4 regions of the Brucella oryzae genome follow, and region 3 is predicted to be linked to each of the others. Evidence: predicted binding sites of a transcription regulator. Region 3 holds the regulator's gene; each other region holds the start of a gene.

Region 1 (4,436 bases), on a different contig from region 3:
TATGTTGCTCGGGACGGATTATTCCGACTGTTTGAAGCAATTGAAGAGCGCGTGCGCGATCATCACTCTTCACCCCAAAACTCAATTTGAGCGGCAATAGCACATTGGACAGTGCGGAGAGGCCGGGAAACAAGTGAAAATCCTGCATCACCAGACCGATGTTGCGCGCACGAAACGCATCGCGCCTGAAAGAAGACAGGCTGCTGATTGCCGTTTCGCCCCACACTACTTTGCCGGCTTTCACAGGTTCGAGACCCGTTATGGCGTTGACCAGCGTACTTTTCCCCGAGCCGGAGGCACCGGTAATTGCCAGATGGCCACCAGCAGCCAGATTAAACTTTTCAATGGAAAGCACAGGGAGAGCCAACCCCGGAAAGCGCACTTCCAGATTGGCAATATCGAGCGGCAGGCCCGATGGCTTGGCAAGCATCATCATCAGACGGTTTTGAAAGAAGCATCACGCAGACGAAGCTGACTAACGAAGCCCGTTTCAGGGTCTGTCCATGAACCGTATTCCAGCGTCCCGCGCGTCAGAATTGGTGCGTTGAACTGCACGAATGTCTGTCTGGATGCCAGATAAACGACCATGATATTGTCGGGCCAGTCAGAATCCGACGAGCAGAACGGACAGATCGACATCGGAATTTCAGTCAGAACAAAGAAATTGGCTTCAGCCTTGAGCGGCGGTGCCATGAACCCGCTGATTGCCACTTCCTTGCCGGAAGCTTTTTTGACCTGATCGGAAAACTCCAGACCCAGCACGCCGAAACTTTTATACAGGTTGTCAAAGCCAAGTTGCTCTGCGGCTTGTGCCCTGTTTGCAATGCACATCAAAGGCGCAGTTGCCAATGCACCAAGCATGAGTTGCCTGCGATTGAAATGCGGTCCTGTGCGCATCTTGTCCTCCTGAAGAGAAGTGGACAGGCGGAAAACCCGCCTGCCCTTAATCAAACGAAGATTACTCAGACTTTGCCTTGCCGAGCGCAAAAGTGTCAGCAAGCACACGGTAAACATCGCTCTGTTCCATATAGCCGCGCAGACCCTCGGAACCTGGACCCGTTGCCTGAAGAACAACGTCATCGACCGCGTGAACGCCGGTGTCATCTTCCTTAGGGATGTTGCCCTGAACGAAGACTGCGCCCGGAACATCCTTGTAAGCCTCATTGGCTACATATTCGCCCTTCTGGTTCTTAACGGCTGGCACGAAGGCGCCATCCATCTTTGGACGGAAGGTTTCGTAATGATCCGGGCCGTTATTGGCGGCGAGGAACAGACGACGCGAAACATCGATGCGATCCGGATAACCGTCGCCATTGGTGTCTTCGTAATTCGGGAATCCGGCGGCATCGTAAGTGCCAACCTTTTCGCGCATTTCATCGCCCGGCTTTTCATCATCGACTGTACCAATGATGGCAACGCCATGGGTATGATCACCGGTGATGATAATCATCGTGTCCGGGTTCTTTTCGGCAAATTCACGGGCAACGCCAACAGCCTTGTCGAACTCGATGGTTTCGACCAGCGCGCGATCCCAATCAAGCGGATGGCTCATCTTATCAACCGATGCGCCTTCAACCATCAGGAAGAAGCCTTCCGGATTCTTGGAGAGCTTTTCGAGAGCGGTCTTGGTCATTTCCACCAGACCCGGCTGGTTCGGGAACTTGTCAACCGTGCCTTTCTTGAGGAACTCACGATCAAGCGTCACGTCGAGGTTGCCGGTATGGAAAAGACCGAGCAGCTTGTCCTGATTGGACTCACCCGATGCAGCAAGCTCGTCCTTGCTCGTGACCAGCGCGTATCCGGCATCCTTGAACAGCTGAATATAATCCTTGTCATCCTTGCGCTTGGAACCCGGAACATCCTTGGCGAGGAAGTAAGCAGAACCACCGCCAAGAATAACGTCAGGCTTCACGTCATACATCATGCCGACAATATCGACCTTGTCGGAACGCTTGCGCGTATGGGCGACCAGCGCCGCAGGTGTCGCGTCCTGAAGTTCGGATGTCGTAACAATGCCGATGGACTTCTTGGTTTCACGGCGCATTGCTTCTGCAATGGTTTCGACTTTCGGGTCGTCCTGGCTGTCAGGTGTACGGTCGGCATAAACGCCAAGTGCATTCACGCGTGACTTATGGCCCGTCATGTAAGCCGACATGGTATTGGCACTGTCGGTCGCAATCGAATGGGTCGACGAAGTGCCGATGAAGGCAACAGGGGGAATATCATCCATGTTGAGGCGGCCATTGGCCTTACCCTCAGTCAAGCCCTTCGACATGATGCGCGCGCCGGTTCGGTGCGCGACCGACAGACCATCAGCAATCAGAAAGATGATGTTCTTGGCTTTGGCTTCATTGCCGGTCGCATAGACACCCCAATTGACAGACTTGGTTTCGTCGCCAGCAGAAACTTCAACCTTGTAATCGCCGGCCTTGCCGATTTTCAGTCCGCGCAAAATGAGAGCTGAGCCCAGAACCTCGTCTTCTGCGCCCTTTTCTTCAGCGGTAAACTCGGCTTTGCTGCCAAATACAGCTTCATAGTCCTGGCCATTGACGGTAACTTTCACGTCCTTTGGCTCGACGACCTTATCGAACTCAACCTTGAAATCGAAAGGCGAGTTGACAAGGATTGTCGCCCGGTCAATCGGATAGACGGTTGCAGCACCAGCCGCAGTCGTCAGCATGGTTGCTGAGGCGAGAGCAAGAAGCAGTTTGCGCATATCAGAAATCCCCACTGTGTAATGCGTGTTGGGGGTCAGATAAGAAAGCTAGATGACACTGGTATAACAGCCAGTCGATTTATTCATTAAACTTCATTTGCCGACTAGCGCATTGATTAACGATATAGCGCGCGTCATCACAAAGCTTAGATCGAGTGTTCAGCTTTCGCCTGCAAAAGAGCCTTGAGCTTCAAAAACGCCATTTCGATCAGATTGAAATCGGGGCTGTAAGGTGAAAAATAATGCAGTTGAGCATCTGCCGCCTCGATTGCTTCTTTGAATCCATCTGCTCCTTCCCCCCTGGTGATGTATTAACCCAGCATAATACTGATGATCATAGCTTTCATCGATTGATACACATTCGTTGACGAACATTGAATATTGCAAACCAGCGCTAACAATCAGACGAGACGGTCGCCGCCCTCCATCGAGATCTGGTTGGCGATTGCGAAGCTGTCATTCAATTATTGTCCAGCATTCTTTCATAAAGCCGCCTCGACGACCTGCTCCCGCGGAACTTCAAGCCGTCAAGCTAAGACAGATGTCCCCTGCAGCGGCCGTTTACCCTTGAATTTTCCATTTATGCCCCCTTATCCAGAAAAAGGAGAGTTTCATAAAGGCATCAAAATTTCAGAGGCGCAGATTGCATTCGATTTGAAACATGTGACGATATTGTCGAATATCGTTGCCTGCTCGTTGCCGATTCATGAGTAACTGTTTGAATCGATCTTCGCGCCTGGGAACGTTTATATACGCTATTGAGCTTTGGTATTATAAAGTAAAATAAGTATAAAAGAAAGGGCGGTCAGTTGGACACTAGGCAAATGGCCAATAGAATTTGTATTTCTACACACAACGTTCCCCTTGAGGACAGGATGGAATTATGGCGTCAGATCACTTATCCTTTGTATGAGTCAACTCCTGCACCCAGAAAAAACTTTTTAGGGGGCTCCGTAGAGATACTTTCTCTTGGAGAGGTTTCACTGGTATATTCTACATTTAGCCAACATCGTGGTGTACGCCTAGTAAATAAAAATAATCTACCTAGGTTTGAAAATTTATGGATTCATATGCCGCTAGGTCACAATGTTTATGTAAATGAAAGAGGAAAAAAAATAAAAGTATGCGATAGAGAAATATATATATCTGACACGACACAATGTATGGAGGCGTATTCCGGTAACGGTGCCACGTTATCCGTTGTTCTAGATAGAAATATTCTTGAAAAAGAATGTGGAAGAACGGGTCTACACGGTATGCACCTTAAAAATAATAATCCCCTCGTCATTCTACTTACAAGTATTATGACTGAATATCACAAGCTGTCTCCGGTTTTAAATGAGCGAGATGCGTTTATATCTGGAAACTTTCTACTGGACATGATCGTTTGTGCGATCGGCGGAGCATGCAATTTTGATTATTCGCCGCCAGCTACATTCATTAAGGATCAGATAAAGCTTTATATTCTTGAGAATATACACAATCCGTCTTTGCGGGTAGAACATTTTCTGGACAAATTCCAGCTCTCAAGATCAGCCCTCTATAGGATGTTTGAAAAAGAAAGCGGAATTGCCCGCTATATAAAACAGCAACGTCTTGAATTGGCACTTAAGCAAATACTGACAGATGGGAACGGCCAAAAGACTTCGATTAAGGCAATTGCTTACAAATACGGCTTCCCGTCACCGGAGAGTTTCACATACGCATTCCGAGTTCAGTT
Region 2 (4,436 bases), on a different contig from region 3:
GGAACCAGATAAGGCAGGAATGTCACCTGACGCAGAAACGTGCCAACAAGCGAAACAGGCGTACGAGCCACGACATAACCGACCAGAAGGCCAAGCAGACCCGCACCCAATGCAGCCGAGCCGACGATCCACAGCGTGTTCCAGGTCGCTTTCCAGAACTCGCCTGTCAAGAGGATGCCATTGCTCATCGCGGTGGTGTTAAGATTGGTGCCGATCCAGAAATCCAGCGTGAAATTATCCAGCGTGAAAACGCCCGGCACACGCATAACCGTCGTCAGCAGAAGCGCCATCAGCGGAATAAACGCGCTGACAACGAACATGAGTGCGGCAAAGCTGAATGCAGGCACACGGAAGCGTCCGAGGTCGGTCTGGCGGTTCATAGAACCCTTGTTGCCAATAGTGACGAAACGGCGCGCTTCCTTGAGCAAATACATATCGAGGAAGATTGAAATGCTACCAAGCACGACAATGGTTGCCGCAAGAACTGCGCTCATGCCAGCCTGACTGGTCGAAATTGCGCGGAAAAGAGACGTCGCCAGAACGTCAAAACCAACCGGCACGCCAAGAATATAGGCGACACCGAAGTCACCGAGACATTTGGCGAAGATCAGCGTTGAAGCCGACACAAGCGACGGCAGCATCAATGGAAGAATGATGCGACGCGCGATCAGCAATTTGCCTGCACCCATGACACGGGCTGAATCTTCAAGCGTGGAATCAAACTGCCGCAACGCATTGCCGAAAAGCAGGATCACGAATGGCGTATAGTGCATGGCCAGAATGAGCATGATTGGCAACATGCCGTAAGCAAGCCAATCAGGTGGCGAGAAGCCCAAAGCTTCCATCCAGCTTGACTGACCACCGGTGGTGCGGTTTTTGAACAGGGTCAGCCAAGCCAAAGCGAAGGTCCACGAAGGCAGCATGTAAGGAACAATCAATGCTGTCGAGAACCACTTCTTGCCCGGTAAATTTGTGCGGCTCAAAAGCCACGCCAGTGGAATGCCCGTAACAAGCGCAAAGGCAATCGAACCGACTGCGATGATTGCCGTGTTCCAGAGCGGACGCCAGAACACATCCGTCGAAATCGCCGAGAAAAACGCACGGTTGAGATAATAGAAGGTCAATTCACCGATCTGCTGGCCCGAACGTGCCCGATCAGCGAACTGGACAATCACTGCATCTGACAAAAGCAGCACGATCGGCGCCGCAATCAGATAAGCAAAAACGATTGCGAGCATGACCCCGATCAGTGTCGTAGGGTCTGTATTATAGACCTTGTATTTGTAGGTTAGCTGCTTGTAATAACTCATTATTTTATCCACTTTGAGCCGAAGGAACCCAGACCGAAACCCAATCGGGTTGCAGTTGACTGTGTTCTGGCTTGCTGCGGGAGCTGGCACTCAGAAAAATGCCATGCGAATTGATCGCTTGCTGTGAAGCGAATTATGGAGGTGGTGCGCCAGCCTTCTCGCTCACCTCGCGCACCACGGACCACGCGGCTGCGTAATCTATGGGAATGAAGTGATCGTCACCCTGAAACTCGGCCCTCATTTCAGGTGTGAACGTGAAATTGAAAAAGCATCGCTTCATCTCAGCGACGAGTGACGGAGCCAAATTGTGCGCGTAAACAAATGACGAGGTTGGAAACAGATCGCTCTGATAGATCAGGCGAACCGCATCACGCTTCACAAGCCCCCGCTCAATCATGCGTTCAAGCACATCGGAGGCAATAGCCGCCATGTCGTAATCACCGGCGACAACGCCGAGGATCGATTTATCGTGCCCGCCCGACATGATAGGCGCATAGTCCTGCCCCGGCGTAAGACCTTCTTTTGGAAAGAGCGCGCGTGGCGCGACATTGCCGGAATTTGAGAATTGCGACGCATGGGCGACGCGACGCCCTTTGAGATCACTCAGCTTTTCATAAGGCGAGTCGGCGTGCACCACCGCTACCAGGCGATAGCCGCGCATCTGATCGCCAGTGCCCTTGGCGGCGAACGGAGCCGCGCCTGCGCGATTGACCGCCTCAATTGTCGGTCCCGTTGAGAAACCGGCAAAATGCAGACGACCCGACCGCATCGCCTCCACTTCATCCGCGCTTGACTGGATCGGATAGTAGACGATCTGTCGTCCAAGACAGGCTTCAAGATGCTGGGTGAACGGCTTGAAGAGCCGCGCATAAACCGCCGGGTCTTCGATGGGCGAATAGGCCCATACGAGTGTCTGCGGATCACGCCACTGGGAAGCGTCTTTGGGAGTATCTGCGACAAGGTCGCGGTTCTCGTCGCAATAACGCTCATCCAGCGCGCCGCGATAAGCGCAAGCAGCATCAGCGGCATTCGCATAAGCGATGCACAGCTGAAGCCCAAATAAGGTCATGCCTATGCGACATGCCACCCCGCGCCAGAACATTTTTTCCTCCCTGGACGCTTGCTATGATACAAGCGCCGCAGCCTCATCCGATATTTCTCAGATACTAACAATTCCAGCTGTCAGAATCCTGTCGTCCGAAAACTTGCATAGAGTCGTTCCACACAACATGCGTATCCTTCTCGTAGAAGACACAATCGATATCGCGTTTGCTATTGCTTCTAAGCTTGAAAAAGAAGGCCATATCGTCACGACTGTCTATGATGGCGAGCACGGAGAAGATCTGGCCGTGAACGGCTGTTTTGATCTTGTCGTGCTCGACATCAACCTTCCGGGCCGTGACGGCTTTGCGATCCTGCGTAATATGCGCGAACAATCCTCGTCCTGCCCCGTATTGGTTATCACCGCACGTAACCAGATTGCCGACAAGATCGATCTTCTGGAGCTTGGTGCCGATGATTATCTGGTCAAACCCTTCGATCTCAGGGAGCTTGTTGCCCGGATCAGAGCTGTCGCAAGACGGCATATGGGCGTGGCGCAGCCGGTTTTGCGGATCGGCGATTTATCGGTCAATCTGACGCAGAGATCAGTGATGCAGGGTGACGAGCCGTTGGATTTCGGGCGGCGCGAATTCGATGTGCTGGAAATGCTTGCCACCCGTTTCAATGTCACTGTCCCAAAAGATATGCTGGTTCTGAAACTATTCGGCCATGAAGATACCGGCACACCCAATGCTATCGAACTGCTGGTTTCACGCGTGCGGAAGAAGCTCGAGAACAGCACAGTTGAGATAGTCACACAACGCGGCGTGGGCTATCTGCTCCGGCTTAAAGCACCGCAACTCTGATGGTAAAAGGAGCAGAAAACAGGGAATATTCAATTCAGCGCCGCATTCTGCTGGGCAGCGGAATGACACTCTTCGCTGTCACGGTTCTGCTCTTCTTTCTGGGTCGGTGGTATGCGCATCGGGCCGCCGATGAAGCATTTGATCGCGTTCTGGGAGCTGCAGCTCTCTCCATCGCAGACACGATAACTCTGCAGGATGGTGCGCTCAGCGTCGATCTTCCACACTCGGCTTTTGCTATCCTGGGCACATCGCGCCTCAATCGTATCTTCTACCGCGTGGTGGCCCCTGATGGTAGCCTCTTGACCGGTTCGCCCATTCTCGGACTTGAAATTCCGCACGGCAACAATAATCGCGTCCGTCTGAACGACAGCGTTTATCGCGGGGAAAAAGTGCGGATTGCAGCTGTCGCACGTTATCACAGCGATGCAAAGGGCGGCGGCTGGGTCGATGTTCTGGTGGGGGAGACACGCGAAGCGCGAAGGCAGCTGACCTTGCAGCTGAGCCTCAATACAATCTTGCCTGCGCTTGGCGTGGCTTTGCTTGCATTGGTCCTTATCTGGCTCGCGATCCGATTTGCATTCAGACCATTGCGAACAGTCGAGTCTGATCTGCGCCAGCGTTCCTCATCCGACCTGAACCCGGTTGCTGGTCCCATTCCCAAGGAGGTCACCGCACTGGTCGCGGCACTCAATGATTTCATGGGACGCCTGAACAATGTGCTTGCCGGATTGAAGCTGGTTACCGCCGATGCAGCTCATCAGATGCGCACGCCGCTCACGGCCCTGCGCGCATTGACGGAACTGTCGCTCGAAGAAACTGATCCAGACCGGCAAAAGGAAATCCTTGCCCGTGTCCATGCCAATTCCATAAGCGCAAGCCTGCTCGCAAATCAGCTTTTGTCCGAGGCGACCACACTGCACAGTATCCAGTCGAGAACGCCCGAAACGCTGGACCTGCGGCAGGTTACCCAAGAAGCCGTGCGAAGATTGCGCGCTGAAGGCGGCTATTCGAATCTGCAACGAACAATCCGCTTTGAAGCGCCTGACAAGCCGGTCTATGTGAGCGGCGAAACCATCAGTATCAGGGAAATGATTCGAAACATCGTCGAAAACGCGCTCGTTCATGCGCCCGGCCCTGTTACTATCAGTCTTAACCAGATTGGAGCTACGATCACGCTTGGCGTGCATGACAGAGGCGTGGGACTTGCACCCGAAATGAA
Region 3 (4,436 bases):
CTGCGCGCCCGCGTTGGCATGGTTTTCCAGAAGCCGAATCCGTTTCCGAAGTCGATCTATGAAAATGTCGCCTATGGCCCGCGCATTCATGGTCTCGCCCGTACCAAGGCAGATCTGGAAGAAATCGTTGTGACGAGCCTCCAGAAGGCCAGCCTGTTCGAAGAGGTGAAGGACCGTCTGCACGATGCGGGCACCGGTCTTTCCGGTGGTCAGCAGCAGCGCCTTTGCATTGCACGTGCGATTGCGGTCAGCCCGGAAGTGATCCTCATGGATGAACCGTGCTCGGCGCTCGACCCGATTGCAACCGCAAAGGTGGAAGAGCTGATCGACGAACTGCGCCAGAACTATACGATCGTGATAGTCACCCACTCCATGCAGCAGGCCGCGCGCGTTTCGCAGCGCACTGCCATGTTCCACCTCGGCAATCTGGTCGAAGTGGGTGACACGGAAACCATGTTCACCGCGCCGACCGAAAAGCGCACGCAGGATTACATCACCGGACGCTTCGGCTGATCCGGAACTGCGCTCAACAGATAGACAGTGCGGCTTCCCCGCAATTTATATTACGAGGTCTACTATGCCGTCTCAGCATACCGTTCGCTCCTACGATGAGGAATTGAAGTTTCTCACCCATAAGATCGCCGAAATGGGCGGACATGCGGAACGTATGGTCGAGCAGTCGGTCGCAGCTATCGTCAATGCGGACAATGCGCTTGCACAGCGTGTCATCTCCGACGATCTCATCCTCGACGCCAGTGAGCGCGAGATCGACGACAAAGCCGTGATGATCATTGCCAAGCGTCAGCCCATGGCGGTGGACTTGCGCGAAATTATCGGCTCGATCCGTATCTCAGCCGATCTGGAGCGCGTGGGCGATCTGGGCAAGAACATTGCCAAGCGCGTTGCCGCCGTTTCGGAATCGCGTCAGCCGGTAAAGCTTTATCGCGGGCTCGAAACGCTGGCCGAGCTGGCACTGACCCAGCTCAAGGACGTCCTCGACGCCTATGCGTCGCGCTCGGTGCAGCAGATTAATGTCGTCCGCGACCGCGATGACGAGATCGACGCGATGTACACGTCGCTGTTCCGTGAACTGCTTACTTACATGATGGAAGATCCGCGCAACATTTCTGCCTGCACGCATCTTCTATTCTGCGCAAAGAACATCGAGCGCATCGGCGATCACGCGACCAACATCGCGGAGACCGTATATTACATCGTGACAGGCCTGCAAATGCCGGCCGAACGACCCAAGGAAGACCTGAGCCACGGTATTGTCGTGGATGAGGCGCGTAAACCCTGAACTGTTGTCGACCGGACTTCGGTTCGGTGGATGAGAATGTATGAATAGCGCGGCGGCACGCGGTCGATTGGGGGGATTTTATCCACCGCCCGCCGAATTTGGATAGGAAAATACTGGATGTCACAGGCACCCAAAATCGCTGTGGTAGAAGACGAAGAGGCGCTGAGCGTGCTGCTTCGCTACAATCTTGAGGCAGAGGGCTATCAGGTCGATACGATGCTGCGCGGCGACGAGGCCGAAATCGCCTTGCGCGAGAACGTGCCGGACCTGCTTATTCTGGATTGGATGCTGCCGGGCGTATCGGGCATCGAGCTTTGCCGTCGTCTGCGCCAATGGCCAGAAACGGAGCGGCTGCCCATCATCATGCTGACGGCTCGCGGGGAGGAAAGCGAACGTGTCCGCGGCCTCAGTGTCGGTGCGGACGATTATGTCGTGAAGCCATTTTCGACGCCGGAACTGCTGGCGCGCGTTAAAGCCATGCTGCGCCGGTCCAATCCGAGCATTCTTTCGCACGTGCTGAAAGTGGGAGATCTTGTTCTGGACCGCCAGCAGCATCGTGTCTACCGCAAGGAAAAGGAAGTTCGCCTTGGACCGACGGAATTCCGCCTGCTCGAATATTTCATGATGTCGCCCGGTCGCGTTTTTTCGCGCAGTCAGCTTCTGGATGGAGTTTGGGGGCCGGACATCTATGTGGATGATCGTACGGTGGACGTCCATGTCGGACGGTTGCGCAAGGCGATCAATGTCGGTCGGGCGCTCGATCCGATCCGCACTGTCCGTGGCGCTGGCTATTCTTTCGGCTGAGCAGAGCTGTTATCTGCGACTTCTAAAACTAAATTTGTCCGACCCGCTACGGTTTCCGTGGCGGGTCGTTTTTGCTTAAGGTCAAGCTCTCGTGAAGTGCGGATCGGGTCTCCCGATTCGCATCGGAATGGTCAAAATAGATGTCGAAAGCCCAATCTCACGCGATGTTACAGGCATGTTGTCAAAGTTGACGAAGAACAACGGAACCTGCTTTGAAACAGAAATTCTGCAGAAAATTTGAAACACCGTGAATGTGTATGCAAAAAACGTACAAGAAAAATTGAATTAAGGCAGGGATATGGCGTGTATTGCGTGACTTTGAATCTCATTAAATCAACATCTTATCTGAATTTCCAGCTCTTGTTAAGAAATTGTTAATATATTTAAAGGGCTTGTAGGGAAATTCGCACTCTCGATTCGGAATTGCTTTCGGGCAATTTAGCTGTCTCCAGCATCGTAGGAATTTGACCTTCCGCCTTTTTTTGGCCTAAAAATTCCAAAACCTTGAATTCGATTGAGCGACAGTAGGGCGTATGATTTTTGATCTTCGTCCTCTTTGACTTGCACCGCAGTTAGACGTTCGCGCACATCGTTCCAGATGTGTTCGCCTGAATGGATGACTGGATCAGTTAAGGGTCCTAACATGAGACTGAGCCATTGACGCGCGCCGCGAAGTGGAAATTGCCCGCTCTTATCGGGCTGATGGTTGCGCCTTTCGTGGTGACCGGTTGTACGACGACCGGAACCTCGGGAAAAGCCAATACGGAAAAGACGGCGACAAGCCACGTCAAGTCCGTCAATGGCGTAAAAACCTATACTTACACCGCACGGGACAAGAATTGTCTTGAACGTGCGATGTTCTTCGAATCCAACCGTTCAAGCTCCGATGGTCTTCTGGCTGTTGGCACAGTTGTGATGAATCGACTCGCTTCCGGTCGTTATCCGGATACTATTTGCGGTGTTGTCGGTCAGAAGAACCAGTTCGCGCCCGGTGTCCTCACCCGCAAGATGAATTCCAAAGCGTTGCCCGATGTTCAGGCTGCTGCTGACGCGGTTCTAAAGGGCAAGCGTCATCCAAAGCTCAAGAACGCCATGTTCTTCCACACGGCGGGCCTGAAATTCCCCTATAACAACATGCATTATGTGCTCGTTGCCGGGGGTAACTCCTTCTACGAAAAGCGCAATCGCGACGGCTCGCTACAGAATCCAGTCCCGCAGGAACCATACAATCTTGCTCTCGCCTATTCGCCGCAATCGCCTTCCGTTCCGCAGGACGCATCCTATGATGTGACACTGCCGCAGATAGGCCCGGTTCCGGGAACGGAGCCAACCGTTCAGGTGGCACTCGCGGAAGCCGTCAAGGCTCAAAACGTAGAACAGAATGTCGGTACTGGTCCGCAGGCTCGTGGCGACCGTCTGGCGCGTCATCGCGGCATTGCCGCGACTCAGCAGGAGCAGCCTGTGCAAATGGCCTCTTACCAGGCGCAGTTCGATACAACTGCGCCGCAGGCGACGTCGCTCGGCTATGCCGCAGCAAGCCAAAAGCAGGTTGACGCCATCGGCGCGCTCCTTCTGTCCCAGGACCGACCGGAAGCGCCGCTATAAGAAACCTGTCTATAAATTGGATATTCAAAACGCCGGTCTGCTTCATTCAGATCGGCGTTTTTGATTTCATGGCTGCTCACCGGTTTTCCGGCTGGGTTTCAGGGCCGGTAGATTGGTCGATAGATCACCATCGGTGTGTCGTAGAAATCGGCCTGGCTCTGCCAGGCGCGCCGGTCAGCTCTGCGATCAAGGTCCAGCCGCATGAGGCAATTGGCAAAGGCGTCGGTCCTGGCCTTGAATCCATAGCTGCGGCAGGTCTGTTCGTCGGCAGCTCGGCGTTGTTCGGGCGTCATGGTCACGCAGCCTGCCAGAAGGCCGGTAATGCCCAGTAAGATAAGTACTTTCTTATCCATTACTATCTGCTTTCTTCTGCAACTGACCGCGGATTTACTATAACGCAAAGACAGGAAAAAAGGTGGTGAAATTATGCCGTCTGATAAACTGCCGGTGATTCCATATGCAAAGAGGTCTTCCACCTATGGCTCATGAACAGCTGAACCCAGTTATCGATCCGGTGAAACTCGAACGTCTTGCGGAAGTCGCCGTTCGCGTTGGTCTGCAATTGCGCGAGGGGCAGGATCTGGTCATTACCGCACCGGTCATCGCACTGCCGCTGGTTCGTCTCATCGCCAAGCATGCCTACAAGGCTGGAGCCGGATTGGTAACGCCATTTTTCGCAGATGACGAAATGACACTTGCCCGTTATGAGAACGCATCCGATGTGAGT
Region 4 (4,436 bases), on a different contig from region 3:
TTCCTTTCATGGCCGTTTCACCTCGTTCCGCCATGTCGGCGTGTTCCCCGAGCAGGCAGCCCATTGGTCTTATATGGACGGACTTATCCGCGAGGGGGTAAAATCCGGACGCAGCGTGAAAGTGCTCAATCTTTTCGGCTATACGGGCCTCGCTTCGCTGGTGGCAGCGCGTGCGGGCGCCGAAGTGACCCATGTGGACGCCTCCAAGAAAGCCATTGTCTGGGCGCGTGAAAATCAGGAAATGGCCGGGCTTTCCGACAAGCCGATCCGCTGGATCTGCGAAGACGCAATGAAATTCGTGCAGCGCGAGGAGCGGCGCGGCAGCTTCTATGACATTATCCTGCTCGATCCGCCTGCCTATGGGCGTGGCCCGAGCGGTGAAGTCTGGCAGCTGTTCGAGCATCTGCCTGCCATGGTCGATACGTGCCGGTCGATCCTGACGCCAAAGCCGCTGGCCGTCATCCTGACTGCCTATTCGATCCGCGCCTCTTTCTTTGCCATTCACGAACTGATGCGCGACCGTTTCACCGGCCTTGGCGGCACGGTCGAATCGGGCGAACTTATTCTGCGCGAACAGGCAGCAGGACGCGCACTTTCCACTTCCATGTTCAGCCGCTGGGTAGCCAAATGAGCCGTAACGACGATTTTTCCAAAGGCGGCTCTCGTGCCGAATATTCCAAAGTGGGTCAGGTGAAGGAAGTCACCAGCCTCACCAACCCGATCGTGAAGGATCTGCGCTCGCTGGCACTGAAAAAATTCCGCGACCAGCAGGGCGTTTTTCTGGCCGAAGGGCTGAAACTCGTCATCGACGCGCTGGAGCAGGATTGGCGCATCAAGACACTGGTTTTTGCCAAGTCCGGCAAGGGCAACAAAATGGTAGAGCAGGTTGCCGCACGCACTTTTGCCAAGGGCGGACTGGTGCTGGAAGTGACCGAAAAGATCATGGCTGCCATCACCCGCCGCGACAATCCGCAAATGGTCGTCGGTGTTTTCGAGCAGCAATATCGCCCGCTTGCAAATCTGAAACCGAAGAACAATGACGTTTATATCGCGCTCGACCGCGTGCGCGACCCAGGCAATCTCGGAACCGTCATCCGTACCGCCGATGCGGTCGGCGCCAAGGGCGTTATTCTGATCGGCGATACCACCGATCCCTATTCGCTCGAAACCGTGCGCGCCACAATGGGCTCAGTCTTTTCCATGCCTCTCTACAAAGGGACGGAAGCCGATTTTCTTAACTGGCGCAAAGGCTTTTCCGGCCTTGTCGTCGGCACCCATCTCAAAGGCGCCGTCGACTATCGCACCATTCCCTATGCCAACAAGCCGGTCGTGCTGATGATGGGCAATGAACAGCAGGGCCTGCCGGACAGCCTTGCCGACACTTGCGACAAGCTTGCCCGCATTCCGCAGGCCGGTCGTGCAGATTCTCTCAATCTCGCAATTGCCACCGGCGTCATGCTCTACGAAATTCGTCGGGATGCACTCACGCTCGATGAAAGGGCTTCCGAATGAAGCGGCATGCGGTCTGGTCCTCACTTTTCGTCGTCATTCTTACCGTGTTGATCGACCAGGGTGTCAAACTTCTGGTGGAAACAAGAATGGGCTACGGCCAGCAGATCGACCTGCTGCCGTTCCTTGCCTTGTTTCGTACGCACAATGAGGGCATCGCCTTTTCCATGCTGGCCTGGCTGCATGATTGGGGACTGGTCGCAATCACCGCCGCAGTTATTATGTTCGTACTTTATCTGTGGTGGACCAACGCGCCGGACCGCATTTTTGCGCGCTATGGTTTTGCGCTCGTCGTCGGCGGCGCCATCGGCAATCTTATCGACCGCGTGATGCATGGTTATGTCGTGGATTATATTCTGTTCCACCTGCCGACTTGGTCATTCGCGGTTTTCAACCTCGCCGACACGTTCATTACAATCGGCGCAGGCCTCATAATTCTCGAAGAATTTCTCGGCTGGCGGCGCGAACGGGCTGCCCGCTAACCCACCGGGTTGAACAGTTTCTGCCTTTCGCATAATTTGATCTCTTAAAATTAAAAGCTTTTTGAAGAGGATAAGGTCCAGTCATCCGAATTGACACATTGGTGACATGCTTCTGTCATCGTCGCGTAGCACTGAATCTGTACTGCTTCGGTCGAACTGGACATCCTGTCCACGCAATCGACTGAACGAGGATTGGAATTGGTTAGCCCTTACTGAAATATCAGTGGGAAAGCCGTTCAGGAATACGTGAATAGAGAAATCAGGAGCCATCATCATGACAGTACTGCTTGGAATGGACCAGCAAATCATTGATGATACGGTCATGTCAGGCTTAGAAGCACAACAGGCGCTGTTCGCGTCCAACGGCGACCCTATTGTTCTGGGGCGCATCGGATCGCTGGAAGTACGGCTTGCAAACTCACGCGAGGCTATCGAGGCCGCGCAGGAACTGCGTTTCCGTGTCTTCTTCGACGAAATGGGTGCACGTCGGGAAAGCATCGAAGCCGTGGAACTTCGCGACGCCGACCGCTTCGACGCTATTTGCGATCATCTGCTCGTTTACGACACCGCCCTGCCCGTGCCGGAACACCAGCAGATTGTCGGCACCTATCGTCTGATGCGCAGCGATCAGGCGGAAAAAGCGCTCGGCTTCTACTCTGCCGACGAATATGACGTACAGCGTCTGGCCCTTTCGCGCCCGAACCTTCGCCTGCTTGAACTGGGACGCTCCTGCGTGAAGGCGGAATACCGCTCCAAGCGCACCGTCGAGCTTTTGTGGCAAGGGGCATGGGCTTATTGCCGCCGCCATTCCATCGATGTGATGTTCGGCTGCGCTTCGTTCCACGGCGCTGTGCCTGCAGCGCATGCGCTCGGCCTGTCGTTCCTGCATCATAACTGCCGTGCCACGGACGACTGGGACGTGCGCGCCTTGCCCAATCGTTATCAGGCCATGGACCTGATGCCGAAGGAAGCCATCAACAACAAGGTTGCATTGTTCTCGATGCCGCCTTTGGTGAAAGGCTATCTGCGTCTTGGCGCAATGATCGGTGACGGTGCAGTCATCGACGAGGCATTCGGCACGACCGATGTTTTCATCATTCTGCCCATCGAGCGTATATCCAGCCGCTACATCACCTATTACGGTGCTGAAGCGAACCGCTTTGTATAAGCAAAAAGGCGAAACAGATGTTTCGCCTTTTTAGTTTCACGCCCTGCCTGCCAGTTCCTTCAACTTGTAGATCAGATCCAGCGCTTCTCGCGGAGTCAGCTCATCGGGACTGATTGCAGAGACAGCCTTGGCCAGTTCACTATCTTTCGCCTGAACCTGCGGCTTCGGCTTTTCCTGCTGCAAGACAACCGAGAACAGCGGCAGATCATCGATCAGCTTGTCTGCCTTGCCGGAGGTTTCGCCGGCTTCCAGCTGATGCAACACATCGCGCGCACGATTGACGACCGCTTCCGGCAGACCGGCCAAACGCGCCACCTGCACGCCATAAGAACGATCGGCTGCCCCTTTTGCCACCTCGTGCAGGAAGACGACGTCATTGTCCCATTCCTTGACCCGCATGGTGACATTGGAAAGCCGATCCAGCTTTTCTGAAAGTGCCGTCATTTCATGGAAATGCGTGGCAAATAGCGCGCGGCAACGGTTCTTCTCATGCAGATATTCGACTGCCGCCCAGGCAATGGACAATCCGTCGAACGTCGCCGTACCGCGCCCGATCTCATCAAGGATCACCAGCGAGCGTTCGCCTGCCTGATTGAGGATCGCAGCCGTTTCCACCATTTCAACCATAAAGGTCGAGCGTCCGCGCGCCAGATCGTCGGAAGCGCCGACGCGGCTGAACAGCCGGTCCACGACACCTATCTGTGCAGAACCCGCAGGCACGAAGGAGCCCATCTGTGCCATGATCGCGATCAGCGCATTCTGGCGCAGAAAGGTCGACTTACCGCCCATGTTCGGACCGGTCAGAAGCCAGATCGCGCCATTGCCGCCGTCCATTTGCGGCGAGAGATCGCAATCATTGGCGACGAACGGATTGGCCGCTTGACGCCGGAGGGCCTGCTCTACGACCGGATGACGACCGGCAACAATGTTAAAGGACAGGCTGTTATCGACTTGCGGGCGGCAATAGCCCTGCTCTTCCGCCAGTACGGCAAGCGATGCCGAGACGTCGAAAACCGCCAGTGCCGATGCGGCGGCACGAATACTGTCGGCATGGGACACGGCCTCCGCCGTCAGTTCCTCGAACACGGCAAGCTCGATGGACAATGCGCGGTCGGCGGCATTGGCGATCTTGCTTTCCAGTTCCGCCAGTTCGGTCGTGGTAAAGCGCATGGCATTGGCCATGGTCTGGCGATGGATGAAGCGGCCCTTGGCTTCATCCGTATCCGTCATCGCCCCGGCATTGTTGGCCGTCACCTCAATGAAATAACCAAGCACAT

Evidence for each region. Region 3 encodes PhoB, which activates phosphate uptake and scavenging genes when phosphate is short. Its sites were predicted from a motif close to TGTCATNNANCTGTCAT; they were not measured.
Region 1: a site for PhoB is predicted at 2,758-2,774, ahead of JNC70_RS20025 (alkaline phosphatase). Genes of this name have one in related genera too.
Region 2: a site for PhoB is predicted at 2,491-2,507, ahead of phnD (phosphate/phosphite/phosphonate ABC transporter substrate-binding protein). Genes of this name have one in related genera too.
Region 4: a site for PhoB is predicted at 2,082-2,098, ahead of olsB (l-ornithine N(alpha)-acyltransferase). Genes of this name have one in related genera too.

What each region holds. Positions count from the first base shown of each region.
Region 1 covers NZ_JBHEEO010000027.1:13,674-18,109, forward strand. The annotation lists gene JNC70_RS20015 (ABC transporter ATP-binding protein) at 1-436, opposite strand, end outside; gene JNC70_RS20020 (hypothetical protein) at 436-897, opposite strand; gene JNC70_RS20025 (alkaline phosphatase) at 959-2,716, opposite strand; gene JNC70_RS20030 (transposase) at 2,863-3,024, opposite strand; gene JNC70_RS20035 (hypothetical protein) at 3,155-3,430, shown strand; gene JNC70_RS20040 (AraC family transcriptional regulator) at 3,541-4,436, shown strand, end outside.
Region 2 covers NZ_JBHEEO010000003.1:295,948-300,383, reverse strand. The annotation lists gene JNC70_RS04850 (ABC transporter permease) at 1-1,310, opposite strand, end outside; gene phnD (phosphate/phosphite/phosphonate ABC transporter substrate-binding protein) at 1,444-2,412, opposite strand; gene JNC70_RS04840 (response regulator transcription factor) at 2,540-3,217, shown strand; gene JNC70_RS04835 (sensor histidine kinase) at 3,280-4,436, shown strand, end outside.
Region 3 covers NZ_JBHEEO010000004.1:23,823-28,258, reverse strand. The annotation lists gene pstB (phosphate ABC transporter ATP-binding protein PstB) at 1-513, shown strand, start outside; gene phoU (phosphate signaling complex protein PhoU) at 578-1,300, shown strand; gene phoB (phosphate regulon transcriptional regulator PhoB) at 1,418-2,104, shown strand; gene JNC70_RS04985 (cell wall hydrolase) at 2,762-3,709, shown strand; gene JNC70_RS04980 (hypothetical protein) at 3,808-4,062, opposite strand; gene JNC70_RS04975 (aminopeptidase) at 4,188-4,436, shown strand, end outside.
Region 4 covers NZ_JBHEEO010000002.1:143,106-147,541, forward strand. The annotation lists gene JNC70_RS02570 (RsmD family RNA methyltransferase) at 1-631, shown strand, start outside; gene JNC70_RS02575 (TrmH family RNA methyltransferase) at 628-1,512, shown strand; gene lspA (signal peptidase II) at 1,509-1,991, shown strand; gene olsB (l-ornithine N(alpha)-acyltransferase) at 2,266-3,159, shown strand; gene mutS (DNA mismatch repair protein MutS) at 3,196-4,436, opposite strand, start outside.